DNA from 2 places in the Stenotrophomonas sp. INTA L402-1 genome. Region 1 is predicted to be linked to the other one. Evidence: predicted binding sites of a transcription regulator. Region 1 holds the regulator's gene; the other holds the start of a gene.
What was found. The regulator FliA, encoded in region 1, starts transcription of late flagellar genes. The targets are predictions, from matches to a motif close to TAAAGTTTNNCNNNCNNNGGCCGATAA.

Region 1 (7,366 bases):
GCACCAGTTCGCCGATCAGGTTGACGATCGCGTCCAGGCGCTTGGTGTCCACGCGCACGGTATGTTCGGCCTCGGCCAGCGGCTTGGCGGCCGGCTTCGCCACCGGTGCCGGTGCGGCGACCGGGCGCGGCGCTGCGATCGGTGCCGGTGCCACCACGGCCGCAGGCTTGGTGCCCGGTGCGGCGCCACCGTGCAGCTGGTCGAGCAGGGCTTCGAACTCGTCTTCGCTGATCAGTCCGTCGTCGGCCTTCTTCGCTGGCGCGACCGCGGTCGGCGCGTTGCCACCATGCAGCTGGTCGAGCAGAGCCTCGAATTCGTCGTCGGTGATCAGGTCGCTGCCACCCGCGATGGGTGCTGCGGCGGCGGCGGGTGCAGCCACGGCACCGCCGTGCACGTCGAACTGTGCGATCAGGTCCGGCGGCGCATAGCCCGGCTCGGTGCCGGAGGAAACCGCGTCCAGCATCGATTGCAGGTAGTCCAGCGATTGCTGGGCCGCGTCGAAGTGGTGGGCCTGCAGCACGGCCTGGCCGGCACGTGCGGCGCCCAGCGCCTCTTCAGCGGCATGGCACAGCTCGACCATGGCGGTGACGCCGAGGAAGCCGGCGCCGCCCTTCAGCGTGTGGTAGCCGCGGAACACCGCATTGAGCTGTTCGCCGTCCTGGGGTGCCTGCTCCAGCGACACCAGCTGTTCGCCCAGGCGATCCAGGATTTCCTGCGCCTCGATGATGAAATCGGCAGTGATGTCGTCGGATACCGCGCTCATGCTTACAGCCCCAGGTCCGACAACAGGTCGTCGGCGTCGTTCTGCGAGACCGCGTGGCGGTCCAGTCCCTTCAGTGCCGGCCCGGCCAGTTCCGGGTCGGTGCGATGCTGTTCCGGCGGCAGGCCGAGCGCGCCGAAGCCTTCGTGCACGCGGCGGACGATGCCGACCACGCGACGGATGATCTGCCCGGTCAGGTCCTGGTAGCTCTGGGTCAGGGCGATCTCGGTCAGGTTGTGGCGGATGCGCTCGAGCTGCGCGTCCTGGCCCGGCTGCAGGCCTTCAGCGCGCAACTGTTCGGTCAGGCTGCGGCATTCCTCGGCCAGGTCCAGGGTGCGGTGCGTCGCCTGTTCGGTCATCGCCACCACGTGGTCCAGTCGCGCGCAGGCGTCGTCCAGTTCGCCGGCTTCGCTCGGCACGGTCGGCAGTTCGCCCAGCGCCTGTCCCAGCTCGCGGGCCAGCCGCGAGAGGCCGCTCATCATCGGCTGCGTGCGCAGCGCGACCAGCCCATCGATGCGCTGCCGCCAGGCGGCCTCGTCACCGGACTCGAGTGCGTCCAGAGCCTCCTGCAGGCGCAGGGCGAGGGCGTTCTTGTCGACCGTGGTATCCATCAGGCGCTGGCCGCCAGGCGTTCGAAGATCTTGCCGAGCTTCTCTTCCAGCGTCTGCGCGGTGAACGGCTTGATGATGTAGCCGTTCACGCCGCTCTGGGCGGCTTCGATGATCTGCTCGCGCTTGGCTTCGGCCGTGACCATCAGCACCGGCAGGGTCTTCAGCTTGGCATCGGCACGGATGGCCTTGAGCAGCTCGATGCCGGTCATCACCGGCATGTTCCAGTCGGTGACCACGAAATCGAACGGCTGGCTCTGCAGCAGCGACAGCGCGGCATGCCCGTCCTCGGCTTCGGCGGTATTGGTGAAGCCCAGATCGCCCAGCAGGTTCTTGACGATTCGACGCATGGTCGAGAAGTCGTCGACGATCAGGATGCGCATGTTCTTGTTCAAAGCAGAATTCCTTTGTTGTTCATTCCGGACGGCCGGGGGCAGCCGCCTCGGGGATGTTCATTCTTCGAGGCCTGCGTCGGCAGCCTCGAACAGCTTCAGCCGGCCACGCAGGCGCAGTACCGCCTGGCCGTGGATCTGGCAGACCCGCGACTCGCTCACGCCGAGCACCGCGCCGATCTCCTTCAGGTTCAGTTCCTGCTCGTAGTACAGCGAGAGCACCAGTTGTTCGCGCTCGGGCAGGTGGCCGATGGCCTTGCCCAGCTCGCGACCGAACTCGCCGCGCTCCAGTACCTGCTGCGGGGTCGGCCCGCCCTGGGCGACGGTGTCCAGCTCGCCCTGGTCCTCGATGCGCGATTCCAGGCTCAGCACCTGGCCACGTGCAGCGTCTTCCATCAGCCGCAGGTACTCGGGCAGCGGCATCTCCATCGCGGCGGCCACTTCAGTGGCGCTGGCGGCACGGCCACTGCTCTGTTCCAGGCGGCGGATGGTGGCGGCGGCATCACGTGCACGGCGGTGCACCGAGCGCGGGACCCAGTCACCACGGCGGATCTCGTCGATCATCGAACCACGGATGCGGATCGAGGCGTAGGTCTCGAAAGAAGCACCCTGGTCGGCGTCATAGCTGCGCGAGGCTTCGATCAGGCCCATCATGCCGGCCTGGATCAGGTCGTCGACCTCGACGCTGGCCGGCAGGCGCGCGGCCAGGTGGTGGGCGATGCGCCGCACCAGGTCCGAATGCTGGGCGATGACTTCGTTCGCCGCCGAGCGCTGCACTTCCCTGTACTGGGCTGCGCCTTTCATGCCGTCACCCCACGCTGCTTGAGGATGCGTTCGAGGAAGAACTCGACGCCGCCACGCGGTTCGGTCGGCGCCTGCCAGCGCGCGGTACGGCGCGCGATCTCGGTGATCGCCAGCGCCGCCGGGCTGGACGGATAGGCCTTCACCACCGGCTGCTGGCGCTGCACCGACAGGCGCAGCCAGTCATCCTGCGGCACGCAGCCGAGGTAGTTCAGCGAGACATCGGCAAGGAACTTCTCGCAGACGCGGGTCAGCTTTTCGTACAGCACGCGGCCCTCGTTCGGGTCGCGCACCATGTTGGCCACCACCTGGATGCGGTCCACGCCACGTTCGCGCGACAGTACCTTGATCAGTGCGTAGGCGTCGGTGATCGAGGCCGGCTCGTCACAGACCACCACCACGGTGTCCTGTGCGGCCTGGCAGAAGGTCAATACGCCATCGTTGATGCCGGCGGCGGTGTCCACCACCATGATGTCCAGCTCGCGTTCCAGCTCGGAGAACACGTTGACCAGGCCGACGTGCTCGGCCGGGGCCAGCTCGGCCATGTGGCGGCGGCCGGACGCGGCCGGGACGACCAGCACGCCGTTCGGGCCTTCGACGATGACGTCATCCAGCGTGCAGCGGCCGGCAACCAGGTCGGCCAGCGTAAAGGTGGGGTTCAGGCCCAGGATCACGTCGATGTTGGCCAGGCCGAGGTCGGCGTCCAGCAGCAGCGTGCGCTTGCCCATGCCAGCCAGCGCCACGGCCAGGTTGGCCGACACATTCGTCTTGCCCACGCCGCCCTTGCCGCCAGTGACCGCAATGGTGCGCACAGGGCCGAGCGGCTCGCTGCGGGTGGCCGACAGCGGGAAGGTCTTGGTCAGCTTGGCGTACTCACGCGACGGCATGGTTCAACTCCGGGTTGCAGGGCATATCGGCCGCGCGGCGCAAATCTTCAAGGCGAAGTACAAGATTGGCTGCGCTGGCCCGGTGCAGGTCCTCCGGGACGTCCTGGCCATCGGTCACCCAGGTGATCGGCAGGGCATGATCCACGGCCACCGACAGGGCGTTGCCGAAGCGGCCGGTCTCGTCCAGCTTGCTCAGTACCAGGCCCTGCAGGTTGGCCGCGCCGAAGCGGCGGACCACCTCGTCCATGTCGCCGAAGCTGGTGTTGGCCGGCAGCACCAGCAGGGTGCGGACCTGGCGGGCGGCACGCAGCCACTGCAGCTGGGCGGCCAGGGCGCGGTCGCGCGGGCCCAGGCCGGCGGTGTCGATCAGCACCAGCTTGTAGTCCTTCAAGCGTTCCAGCAGCTGGTCCAGGTCGGTGCCGCTGTTGGCCTCGTGCACCGCGATGCCGAGCTGGCGGCCGTAGCCGTACAGCTGCTCGCGGGCACCGATGCGGGTGGTGTCGGTGGTGACCAGGGCCACGTCACGCGGCGCGTGCTTCTCGGCGAAGCGCGAGGCCAGCTTGGCGATGGTGGTGGTCTTGCCGGCGCCGGTCGGGCCGACCAGTGCGATCACACCACCTTCTTCCAGCGGGTCGACCGGGGCGATCGGCAGCTTGCGCGAAATCAGCCCCAGCATCAGGCCGCGGCCTCGATGGGCCTCGGTCTCCAGCGGGATCTGCATGGCCACGTCGCGGGCGAGGCCGGCATCGAAGCCATACTCGTCCATCAGGTCCAGCGCGGTGGCGCGCACCGGGCAGCCGCGCAGGCGCTCGTCGGTGAAGCGGTTCATCTCGCGCTCGATCACATGGCGCATGCCGGCCACTTCCTGGCGCAGCTGGCGGATCTCGGCGTCGTCCTGGGCCACCAGGGTCAGTGCCGGGGCTGGGGCGAGCACGGGGGCAGCGCCGGTTTCGTCGCTGGCTTCGACCGGTGCCGGTCCGCTGGCGACGATCCCGGGTTGCGCTTCGGTCACGGCAGCGGTCGGCAGCGGCGGCGGCTGCACGGCCGACGCCGCGCTTTCGTGATGCGTCTCGTGCGGCGGGTCGATCTGGAAGCGGGCGCGGTTGGCCGGTGCGGCGGTGCTGGGCGCCGGTGCGACGATGGCTTCGGCGAACGGAGCGAAGATCTGATCCGGCAGCGCCGGTTCGTTGACGGCGGCGCGTGCCAGGGTGGCGGCGAAGCCGGTGCTGCCGCGGGTCGGCACGATCTCGTCGGCGCTGTCCAGGGTGCGGCCGGTGGCGCCGACCGCAGCGCGGGCGAGGGCAGCCACGGCCGAGGTGGTTGCGGCGACCGGTTCCGGTGCAGGGGTATTGCTGCGGCGGCGGGTGACCGCGGCGATCACCGCGTCGGCGGCGGTGCGCGGCTTCGGCGCCGGCGGCGGAGCGATGTCACGACGCGAGGCTTCCAGTGCACGCTGCACGGCGCTCTCGTCGTAGTTGGCGGCGGCGACGATCTCGATGCCTTCCTCGATCCGGCGGTTGGACAGGATCACGGCGTCAGGACCATGTTCCTTGCGCACCAGGTTCATGGCCGAGCGCATGTCGGCGGCGACGAATCGTTTGATTTTCATGCTGTGGTCACGGGACGAAGACGGCGGGGTGGCGGTCGGAGAACTCGGGTGGTCGGTGGTCTGCACGGTGCGGGTTCCCCTTGGTATCTGTCTGTTGCGTTGGTTCGAAAGTGGTGTCTGTTTTCTGGCGCATCGGAGGGCGGCGTCAGCTGATCGTTCCGACCAGCTTCAGGCGCTTGTCCTCCGGCACCTCGCTGTAGGCCAGGACCGACAGCGACGGAACGCTGTGGCGGACCAGGCGGGCCAGCGCGGCACGCACCGGGCCAGGTACCAGCACGACCGCGGGCTCGTTGCGGGCTTCCTGCTTGCTGACACATTCGGCCAGGCTCTGGTGCAGTCGCTCAGCGAGTCCGGGTTCCAGCGCGGCGCCGTTGCCCTGCGTGGACTCCTGCAAGACACGTTCCAATTGTGGGTTGAGCGTGAACACCGGCAGCTCCGCCGACATTCCGGCGATCTCCTGCACGATGAAGCGGCCCAGTGCGGTGCGCACGGCGGCAGTCAGCACGGCCGGGTCCTGGCTGCTGGGCGCGTGTTCGACCAGCGCTTCGGCGATCTTGCGCAACTGGCGGATCGGAATGCGCTCGACCAGCAGGTTCTGCAACACGCGCACCACCGCCGACAGCGGCAGCGCCTTCGGCGTCAGATCTTCGACGAGCTTGGGCGCGCTCTTGGCCAGGTTGGCCAGCAGGTGCTGCACTTCCTCGTGGCCGAGCAGTTCCGGTGCGTGCTCGCGGATCAGGTGCGACAGATGGGTGGCGACCACGGTGGCCGGATCGACCACGGTATAGCCCAGCGTTTCAGCCTGGGCACGCTGGTGCGGTTGGATCCAGGTCGCGTCCAGGCCGAACGCGGGGTCCTTGCCGGCGATGCCTTCCAGCGCGCCGAGGGCGCTGCCCGGGTCCAGCGCCAGTTCGCGGTCGGGGTGGATCTCGGCGGTGGCCACCGGTACGCCATGCACCAGCACGCGGTAGCCGTTGGCCGGCAGCTCCAGGTTGTCGCGGATGTGCACCGAGGGGATCAGGAAACCGACGTCCTGGGTCAGCTTGCGGCGCACGCCCTTGATGCGTGCCATCAGTTCGCCGCCCTGGTTGCTGTCCACCAGCGGAATCAGCCGATAGCCGACCTCCAGGCCAAGCGGATCGACCGGGCGCAGCTCGTCCCAGCTCAGTTCGGCGGTGGGCGCCGGTGCAGCCGGGCGACCCAGTGCGTTGAGCGCGGCGGCGTCATTGCCTGCGGCTGCCGGATCGGTGGCCGCGGCCTTGCCCTTGCGGTAGACCTTCCAGGCGATGAAGCCGAGGATCGCGGACAGTGTCAGGAAAGCGACGTTGGGCATACCCGGCACCAGGCCGACCACGCCAATGATTCCGGCGGTGATCGCCAGCGCACGGTACTGGCCGAACACCTGGCCGGTCATGGCCTGGGCCATGTCCTGCGAACGCGAGGCGCGGGTGACCAGCATGGCCACGGCGCTGGAGACCAGCAGCGCCGGCAGCTGCGCCACCAGGCCATCACCAATCGACAGCAGGGTGTAGGTGGCAGCGGCATCGCCGAACGGCATGCCATGCTGCAGCACGCCTACGGCCAGGCCGCCGAGCATGTTGATGAACAGGATCAGGATGCCGGCAATGGCATCACCACGGATGAACTTGCTGGCACCGTCCATCGCGCCGTAGAAATCGGCTTCCTCGCGGACTTCCTCGCGGCGCAGCTTGGCTTCTTCACGCGTCAGCAAACCGGCGTTGAGGTCGGCGTCGATCGCCATCTGCTTGCCGGGCATCGCGTCGAGGATGAAGCGCGCGGTCACTTCCGAGACGCGGCCGGCGCCCTTGGTGATGACCACGAAGTTGATGATGGTCAGGATCGCGAACACCACGATGCCCACTGCGTAGTTGCCGCCGATCACGAATTCGCCGAACGCGGCGATGACCTTGCCTGCGGCGTCGTGGCCGTTCTGGCCGTTCAGCAGGATGACGCGGGTGGAGGCGACGTTCAGCGCCAGCCGCAGCATGGTGGTGATCAGCAGCACGATCGGGAAGATCGTGAAGTCCAGCGGGCGCTTCACGTAGACCACCGCCAGCAGCACCATCAGCGAGATGGCGATGTTGAAGGTGAACAGGGCGTCGAGCACCGGCGCGGCCAGCGGCACCACGACCATGGCCAGCAGGGCCAGCACGATCAGCGGTGCGCCAAGGCCCTGGCGGATCATTTCCAGCGCGCGGCGGGTGTTGAAACCGGTGGAGGGCTGGGCGCTCACGGGCGGCCTCCCTTGCCGAATTCATCCACCTGGATGTGCGGGGCGTCCGGCATCG
Region 2 (7,366 bases), on a different contig from region 1:
GCAGTCGATGCGCGATGATCGCGGCCTCGATCTGGCCACCGCGCTGCATGCGCTGGCTGCACCCTTCCCACGACCGAAGCTGCAGCTGCAGATCGGCGACGGGGTGCGCGTGGCTGACCCGTTGATGGCCGAGACCGTGCTGCGGCTGGTACAGGAAGCCCTGACCAACGCCGCCCGGCACGGCAATGCAGACACCGTGTGGCTGACGATCAGTGAAGAGGATTCCCAGTTGCGTATCGATATCCGCGATGACGGCCAGCGCGCCGAACGCATCCGCGAGGGCAATGGCATCGCCGGCATGCGCGAGCGTCTGGCGGCCGTACAGGGGCGGCTGGAGTTGGCCCGAACCGCGCAGGGCGGCATGCATCTGACCGCGCGGTTGCCGGCATGAGTGCCGCCATGATCCGGGTGGCGCTGGCCGATGACCAGGCGCTGGTCCGCGCCGGCCTGCGCGCCCTGTTACAGGGGCTGGGCGTGGACGTGGTGCTGGAGGCCGAGGATGGCCACGCCCTGCTGGATGCGCTGGATACGCAGCGCGTGGACGTGGTGCTCAGTGACATCCGCATGCCCGGGCTGGATGGGATCGAGGCACTGCGCCAGCTGCGGGCGCGCGGCGATGCCACGCCGTGGCTGCTGCTGACCACCTTCGATGAAAGTGATCTGCTGCTGCGCGCCAGCGAGGCCGGCGCACAGGGCTTCCTGCTCAAGGATGCCGCGCCGGCCGACCTGCGCGAGGCCATCGAACGCGTTGCCGCTGGCGAGACCCTGCTGCTGCCGGTCAGTACCGATCCGGTGCGCGCGCGTTACCGCTTCCACGATGAAGCGCCGCCCACCGATACCTTCGGCGAACGTGAAGTGGCAATCCTGCGCCTGCTGGCCGGGGGCTACAGCAACAAGGAGATCGCGCGCAGCCTGTTCCTGGCCGAGGGCACGGTGAAGAACTACGTGTCCGCCATACTCGACAAGCTGGGCACCCGCGATCGCACCCGTGCAGTGCTGAAGGCGATTACCCTGCGCATCATCTGAGTGGACGTGGCAAGGAATGTCAATGAACCCGATCCTGCATGTGGAAATCCCGGCGACTGACCTGGACCGGGCCATCACGTTCTACCAGCGATGGCTGCAGGTTGCGGTGGACGAACCTATCGTGCTGCACGACTGCCGGATGGCCTATCTGCCGTTCTCCGATGAGGCCGCCGGTGCCAGCATTGCGCTGGTGCACGGCGCGGACTATCTGCCTTCCGAGCAGGGCGCGCGCATCTACATCGGCGTCGGTGACCTGGATGCCAGCCTCGACCGTGCGCTGCAGGCCGGAGCCGAGCTGCGCTTCGGCCCGGCCGATGCCGGCGATTGGCGCGTGGCCGAGATCCGCGACAGCGAAGGCAACCGTATCGCATTGCAGGCGCGCACAGCGCCGTAACGTCAACGCTGCGGTGCGCGCATCTGTAGAGTCGAGCTTGCTCGACTGATTTTGACGTCGCCGTAGATGCATCAGTCGAGCAAGCTCGACTCTACAGCGTCGCGGCGCGTGAGCGCTGCAGCCAGTCGTTGATTGCGGGATCCAGCCGCGGGTCGTCCGGAAGCTGGATGCCGAAGCGCTGCTCCAGCACGTCGCGCACATCACCCACATCATGCAGCGGGCGCTTGTCCGGTGCCTGTCCGGGGCGGTACTCGGTGTAGTTGCCGCTGCCGATGGTGCGGCGCCAGTCCGGCCCGGTCAGCGACGCGCGCAACTGGCCGGGGAAACTGGAATCGGGATGGGTACATACGTACCAGTTGCCCACCACGTTGTCGATCGGCGCCGGCGCCTGCAGATCGAAGCGGTACATCACCCGCCAGCCGTCGCTGGATTCGGCCGACAGCATGAAATCACCGCCGTCTTCCAACCGCTGCAACAGATAGCGTTCGTGCGGGGTGGCCTGCGGCTGCGGGTCATGCAGGCGCAGCGGTACGGTCGGGGTCAGGCTGCCAAAACCGGCATCCACCAGCCAGTCATCGCCGTCCACGTGCACGCGCAGCAGCAGATGGGTACGCGCGGTCAGTTCGCCGTCCTGGGCGGCCAGCAGTACGCGCGCGCTCAATGGCTGGGCATCGAAGCCCAAGGCCTGCAGCAGCGCCAGCAACCCGCCATTGAGTTCGAAGCAGTAACCACCGCGGCGCTCGTCAAGCAGCTTGCGCTGCACGCTGTCCGGGTCGATCGGCACCGCATCGCGCAGCAGGCAGCTGAGGGTTTCGAAGGGCAGCAGTGCGTTGTGGCGCTGCTGCAGCAGGGTCAGGCCGGCCAGGGTCCGCGGTGGCGGCGCATCCAGCTGCAGGCGCTGCAGGTAGCGGGGGACATCGAGCGTCGTCATGGGGGCACCGGGCGGGGAGGGGAGGTCCACTGTGCTCCCCCAACCGGGGTTGAGGTCAAGCACGGCGGCCGTGTCATGCCCCCGTCGCCTGCACCCGGTACAAAGACCGCGTCCGCCAGTGACGGGGGACGCAGACGAAGAAGGGCCTAAAGTTGCCTTGAATCCGGCCGATACAGGTGCGTCCTTCCGCCTGGAGTCTGTCATGTCGGCCGTTGTCCCCCACCTCCGGTCCCTGCGCACGCGTCTTGCCACGTTGCGCTCGGCGTCCCCCGGCCTGCTGCTGTGGCTGCAGCCGCATCGGCTCAGCGTGGCCAACAAGCTCAAGGCGACCCTGTGGGTCTGTGGTCTGGGCCTGGTGGCGATCGCCGCTGTCTACGCCTGGACTGGCCATGCCAACGCCCTGGCCGCGCGCAGCCAGGCCAGCTACCAGCGCGGCAGCGATCTGGCTGCCAGCCTGTCCACGCGGATGGCCGAAGCGCGCCGCCTGCAGACCCAGTATGCACGCAGTTTCGATGATGCTGACCGCAGCCAGTTGCTGGCAGCACAGAAGGCCCTGCAGGCTGACCTGCAGGCGCTTCGCACGATGCCGATGGATGCCGGCCGGCGCAAGGCGCTGCAGGCGCTGACCGAAGCTGCCGACGCCTTCTCGCAGGGCGTGGCGGCCCTGTTCGAACGGGTCGATGAAATGGGCCGTGGTGATGCCGGTCTTGCCGCACAGCTGCAGCAGGCAGCCGACACCCTGCAGGCGCAGGTGGATGCGCTGCAGCGGCCGTCGCTGGCGCTGTCCCTGCAGAAGATGCGTAGGCAGGAGGCACTGCTGCTGCTCGACGGTGATTCCACTCACGCCGACCGCGCCAGCGAGGAAAAGCTGCCGTTCGACCTCGCGCTGGCGGGCCTGCCTGCGGATGCGCAGGACGCCCTGCGCAGCGGGATGGAGGGCTATCAGGGCGCACTGCTGGGTTATACCGCTGCCCGCGTCGGCCTGGATGTGGAAGCGCAGTCGCTGCTGGATACGGCCGCGGGCGTAGCGCCGGCGCTTGCCGCTTTCCAGCAGGCACAGGTGGCAGCGCTGGCCAGGGCTCAGGCGCGCCAGCAGGCCGGCGCGCACACGATGAGCGTGCTGTTCGCACTGACCCTGCTGCTGGTGGCCGGCGTGCTGATCACCAGCCTGGTGCTGGCGCTGCGTGCGGTGCGCCAGCCGATCCAGGACACCCTGCGTTTCGCCAGCGACATCGCCGACGACCGCCTCGACACCACCCTGCGCGTCTACAACGCCAACGATGAGATCGGCCAGCTTGCCCAGCGCCTGGTCGACATGCAGCAGCGCCTGCGCGCGCGCATCGAGACCGAACGTGCTGTGGCGCGCGGCAGCACCCGGGTGCGCCAGGCGCTGGACAGTGCGCAGACCGGGCTGATGGTGGTCGATGCCGAAGGCCTGGTGGCGTACGCCAATCCGGCGCTGCTGGAGCAGCTGGAACGTCAGGGCGATGAACTGGTGGGGAGCGATGCGGTACGCCTGCATCCGGCGCTGGCCAGCCTGGCTGGCGTGCGACAACGCGAAGAACGCGAGATCGGCCATTCCGGTGTGCGCTATCAGCTGGTCGCCAATCCCATTGTCGACGAGGGGCATTTCCTCGGCGTGGCGGTCGAATGGCGCAGTCGCGCGCTGGAAACCCTGCTGGAAACCGAAGTGGCAGCCCTGGTCGACGCGGCCGCGCACGGTGACCTGCACGGTCGCATCGCGCTGGAGGGGAAGCAGGGCTTTGTGCGTACGCTGTCGACCAGCATCAATCGCCTGTTGACCACCTTCGAGACCAACCTTGGCGATCTGCAGGCGCTTCTGGCCGCGCTGGCCCGCGGTGACCTCAGCGTGCGCATGGAAGGTGAACTGCAGGGCGTGTTTGCGCGCATGCGCGATGATGCCAACGCCACCGTCGCGCAACTGGGCCGCATCGTCACCCGCATCCAGCAGGCCACGTCCAGCCTCGACACCGGTGTTGGTGAGATCGTCGCCGGTCACCATGATCTGTCGCAGCGTACCGAACAGCAGGCGGCCAACCTGGAAGAGACGGCAGCGTCGATGCACGAGCTGACCGACACTGTTGGCCGCAATGCCGATGCCGCGGGCCGTGCGGATGCGCTGGTCAAGGGCGCGGCGGCAGTGGCCCAGCGTGGCGGCGAGGCGGTCGGCCAGGTGGTGGCAACCATGCATGGCATCAGCGAAGCCTCACGGCGGATCGGTGACATCACCCAGCTGATTGATGGCATCGCCTTCCAGACCAACATTCTCGCGCTCAACGCAGCAGTGGAAGCGGCGCGCGCTGGAGAGCAGGGCCGCAGCTTCGCCGTCGTGGCTGCCGAAGTGCGCCTGCTGGCTCAGCGCAGCGCGGAGGCGGCCAAGCAGATCAAGGGATTGATCGAGGATTCGGTGACGCGTGTCGGGCAGGGCAACCAGCAGGCCGAGCAGGCTGGCACCACGATGGGCGAGATTGTCGGCAGCGTGCAGCAGCTGGCGGATCTGCTGGCCGGAATCCGCAGCGCGTCGCAGGACCAGCATGCCGGCATCGCACAGGTGAACCAGACCATCGTGCAGATGGAAGCCAGTACACAGCGCAACGCCAGTCTGGTGGAAGAGGCGGGGGCCTCGACCGCGCAGATGCAGGCGCAGGTACATGCCCTGGCAGAAGCCGTGGGCGCGTTCCGTCTGCAGTCGATGCCACAGGCGCGCGCTGCGGCCTGATCCCGCTCCGGTAGTGCCGGCCGCTGGCCGGCACCGTCGATGATCATGCCGGCCAGCGGCCGGCACTACCCTTGTGGCTCAGTACACGTCGCGCCGGTAGCGCCCGGTCTCCAGCAGCGTTTCCACAACCTCATCGCCCAGCGCAGCGCGCAGCACCTGGTCCACGCCTTCGGCCATGCCCTGCAGCGAGCCGCAGACATGAATCACCGCACCACGCTGCATCCATTCGCGCAGCGCATCGGTGGCGGCATGCAGGCAATCCTGCACGTAACCACCTTCCCCATCGCGCGAGAACGCCAGGTCCACCCGCGCGAGATGGCCATCGGCCTGCCACGCTTCGATCTCGTCGGCGAACAGGAAGTCGTGCGCGCGCTGGCGCTCACCGAACAGCAGCCAGTGCCCGTGCTCGCCTGTGTGGGCAGCTTCGCGCAACAGGCTGCGCAGACCCGCGATGCCGGTGCCATTGCCGATCAGCACCATCGGCACACCGCCAATGCGATGGAAACCGGGGTTGCGATGCACACGGGCCACGATGCTGGCACCGACCGGGGCATGCAGCGCCAGCCAGCCCGAGCCCAGCCCGGCTCGACCCGACAGGTCATGCACCAGGCGCACCACCAGTTCCACCACTTCATCACTCGTGGAGGAGGCGATGGAGTATTCGCGTCCGGGCAGCGTTGGCAATCCGGACAGCCACAGGCAGGCATCCTGCACCGCCAGCGCGGCGTCGGCCTCGGGCAGCTCGCGTTCACTGGCCAGCGCCAGCAGGGTGCGTGGGTGGCCGTCCACCAGCAGCGGCTGCAGCGGATCCAACCCCTGTGCCTTCAACACGGCGCTGGCGTGCCGTGCGTTGTGCCGGGGCGCGATATGCAGGATGTCGCCCGCCTGCCACTGCACGTCGGCCGGTGGCGCAAGACGGATGCGCCAGATGGCACCACCGATGCTGCCCGGATTGAGCCGGTCGCGGCCGAGCAGCCGCCACTCATGCATCTGCGTGGCCGCTGGCAGTACGCTGTCATCGGTGACGATGCCGGTCAGCGCACCCAGCTGCAGCTGCCATTGGCGCAAGGCCGCTACCGAGGCGGCATCGACTTCGACGCGGTCGAACAACGGGCGCGCGCCGTTGCCGAGCAGCCAGCTATCAACCTGGCGACCGAAGCCGCAGTAGTGCGGGTACTGTCGGTCACCCAGCGCCAGCAGTCCGAACTGCAGGCCTGACAGGTCGAGTGTCTGTGCCATCAGCCGTCGTGCAGCGCCTCGCGCCGCATCCGGTGGCTCGCCGTCGCCGAAGGTGCTCAGTACCCACAGCACCTGCGCGGTGCGTGCCAGCTGCGCGGCATCAACGCGGGCCAGTGGCAGCACCTGCACCGCATGACCGGACGCCTGCAGCTGCGCGGCGGCGCGCCATGCCAGTTGTTCTCCCAGTCCACTCTGGCTGGCATGCACCACCAGCCACGGCGTACCACCGCCATCGGCAGGCGTTGCTGGCAGCGACTGGCGCAGGTCACGCGCGGCGCGCTGGCTGCGGCGGCGGTCCAGGTAGAGCATCCAGCCGGTGATGAAGAACAGGCTCATGCCCAGGCTGCTGAGCATCACCACGACACGCCCGGGCACGCCGAAGTAGCTGCCCGAGTGCAGCGCGAACACGCTGGTGGCCAGCTGCGCGCCGGGGCCCTGGCGCGCGTAGGGGCGGGCATCGAGCGTGGCCCCCGTGCCTGGGTCCAGCTGCAGCAGATCATGCGCGCGGTCATGCTGGCCGCCGCGCTGCGACGGATCACCGGCCATCACCCGCACGTTCAGTGCCTGCCCCGGCTTCTCCGGCAGGCGCAGGTCGATGTAGCCGGTGCGCACGCCGGGCAGTGCGTACAGCGTGGCTTCGATGCGTTCCAGGTTCAGGGCGGCGTCGGTGGCGACCTTGTGCCTGGCGGCCGGTGCGACGCCCAGCAGGGTGTTGGCGGCAGTGCGATACCAGTCGAACGACCACCACAGGCCGGTCAGCGCACTCATCAGGTAGATCAGCAGCACCCAGGTGCCGACCACCGAGTGCAGGCTCCACAGGAAGCCACGGCCGCTGCGTTTCCATTCCACCGCCAGCCAGCTGCGCCAGTGCCACCAGCGCCGCGGCCAGCGCAGGTAGAGCCCGGACAGGGTGAAGAACAGCAGCGCGATGGCACAACTGCCGGTGATCCATTTGCCGCGCTCGCCGGCGGCGAGGTGGCGATGCAGGTCCTCGACGAAATCGAAGAACGCCTGCCCGCGCAGGGCGCTGAAGCGC

Region 2: AC5O77_RS19345 (methyl-accepting chemotaxis protein) is a predicted target of FliA. The motif match lies at 2,499-2,525, and genes of this name have one in related genera.

What each region holds. Positions count from the first base shown of each region.
Region 1 is NZ_JCAFWP010000001.1:131,075-138,440, forward strand. Features, by position in the region: gene AC5O77_RS00525 (chemotaxis protein CheA) at 1-763, opposite strand, end outside; gene AC5O77_RS00530 (protein phosphatase CheZ) at 766-1,371, opposite strand; gene cheY (chemotaxis response regulator CheY) at 1,371-1,763, opposite strand; gene AC5O77_RS00540 (RNA polymerase sigma factor FliA) at 1,821-2,564, opposite strand; gene AC5O77_RS00545 (MinD/ParA family ATP-binding protein) at 2,561-3,448, opposite strand; gene flhF (flagellar biosynthesis GTPase FlhF) at 3,435-5,057, opposite strand; gene flhA (flagellar biosynthesis protein FlhA) at 5,203-7,263, opposite strand; gene flhB (flagellar biosynthesis protein FlhB) at 7,308-7,366, opposite strand, start outside.
Region 2 is NZ_JCAFWP010000046.1:635-8,000, reverse strand. Features, by position in the region: gene AC5O77_RS19365 (sensor histidine kinase) at 1-391, shown strand, start outside; gene AC5O77_RS19360 (response regulator transcription factor) at 388-1,026, shown strand; gene AC5O77_RS19355 (VOC family protein) at 1,049-1,420, shown strand; gene AC5O77_RS19350 (arylamine N-acetyltransferase family protein) at 1,512-2,351, opposite strand; gene AC5O77_RS19345 (methyl-accepting chemotaxis protein) at 2,554-5,091, shown strand; gene AC5O77_RS19340 (PepSY domain-containing protein) at 5,170-7,366, opposite strand, start outside.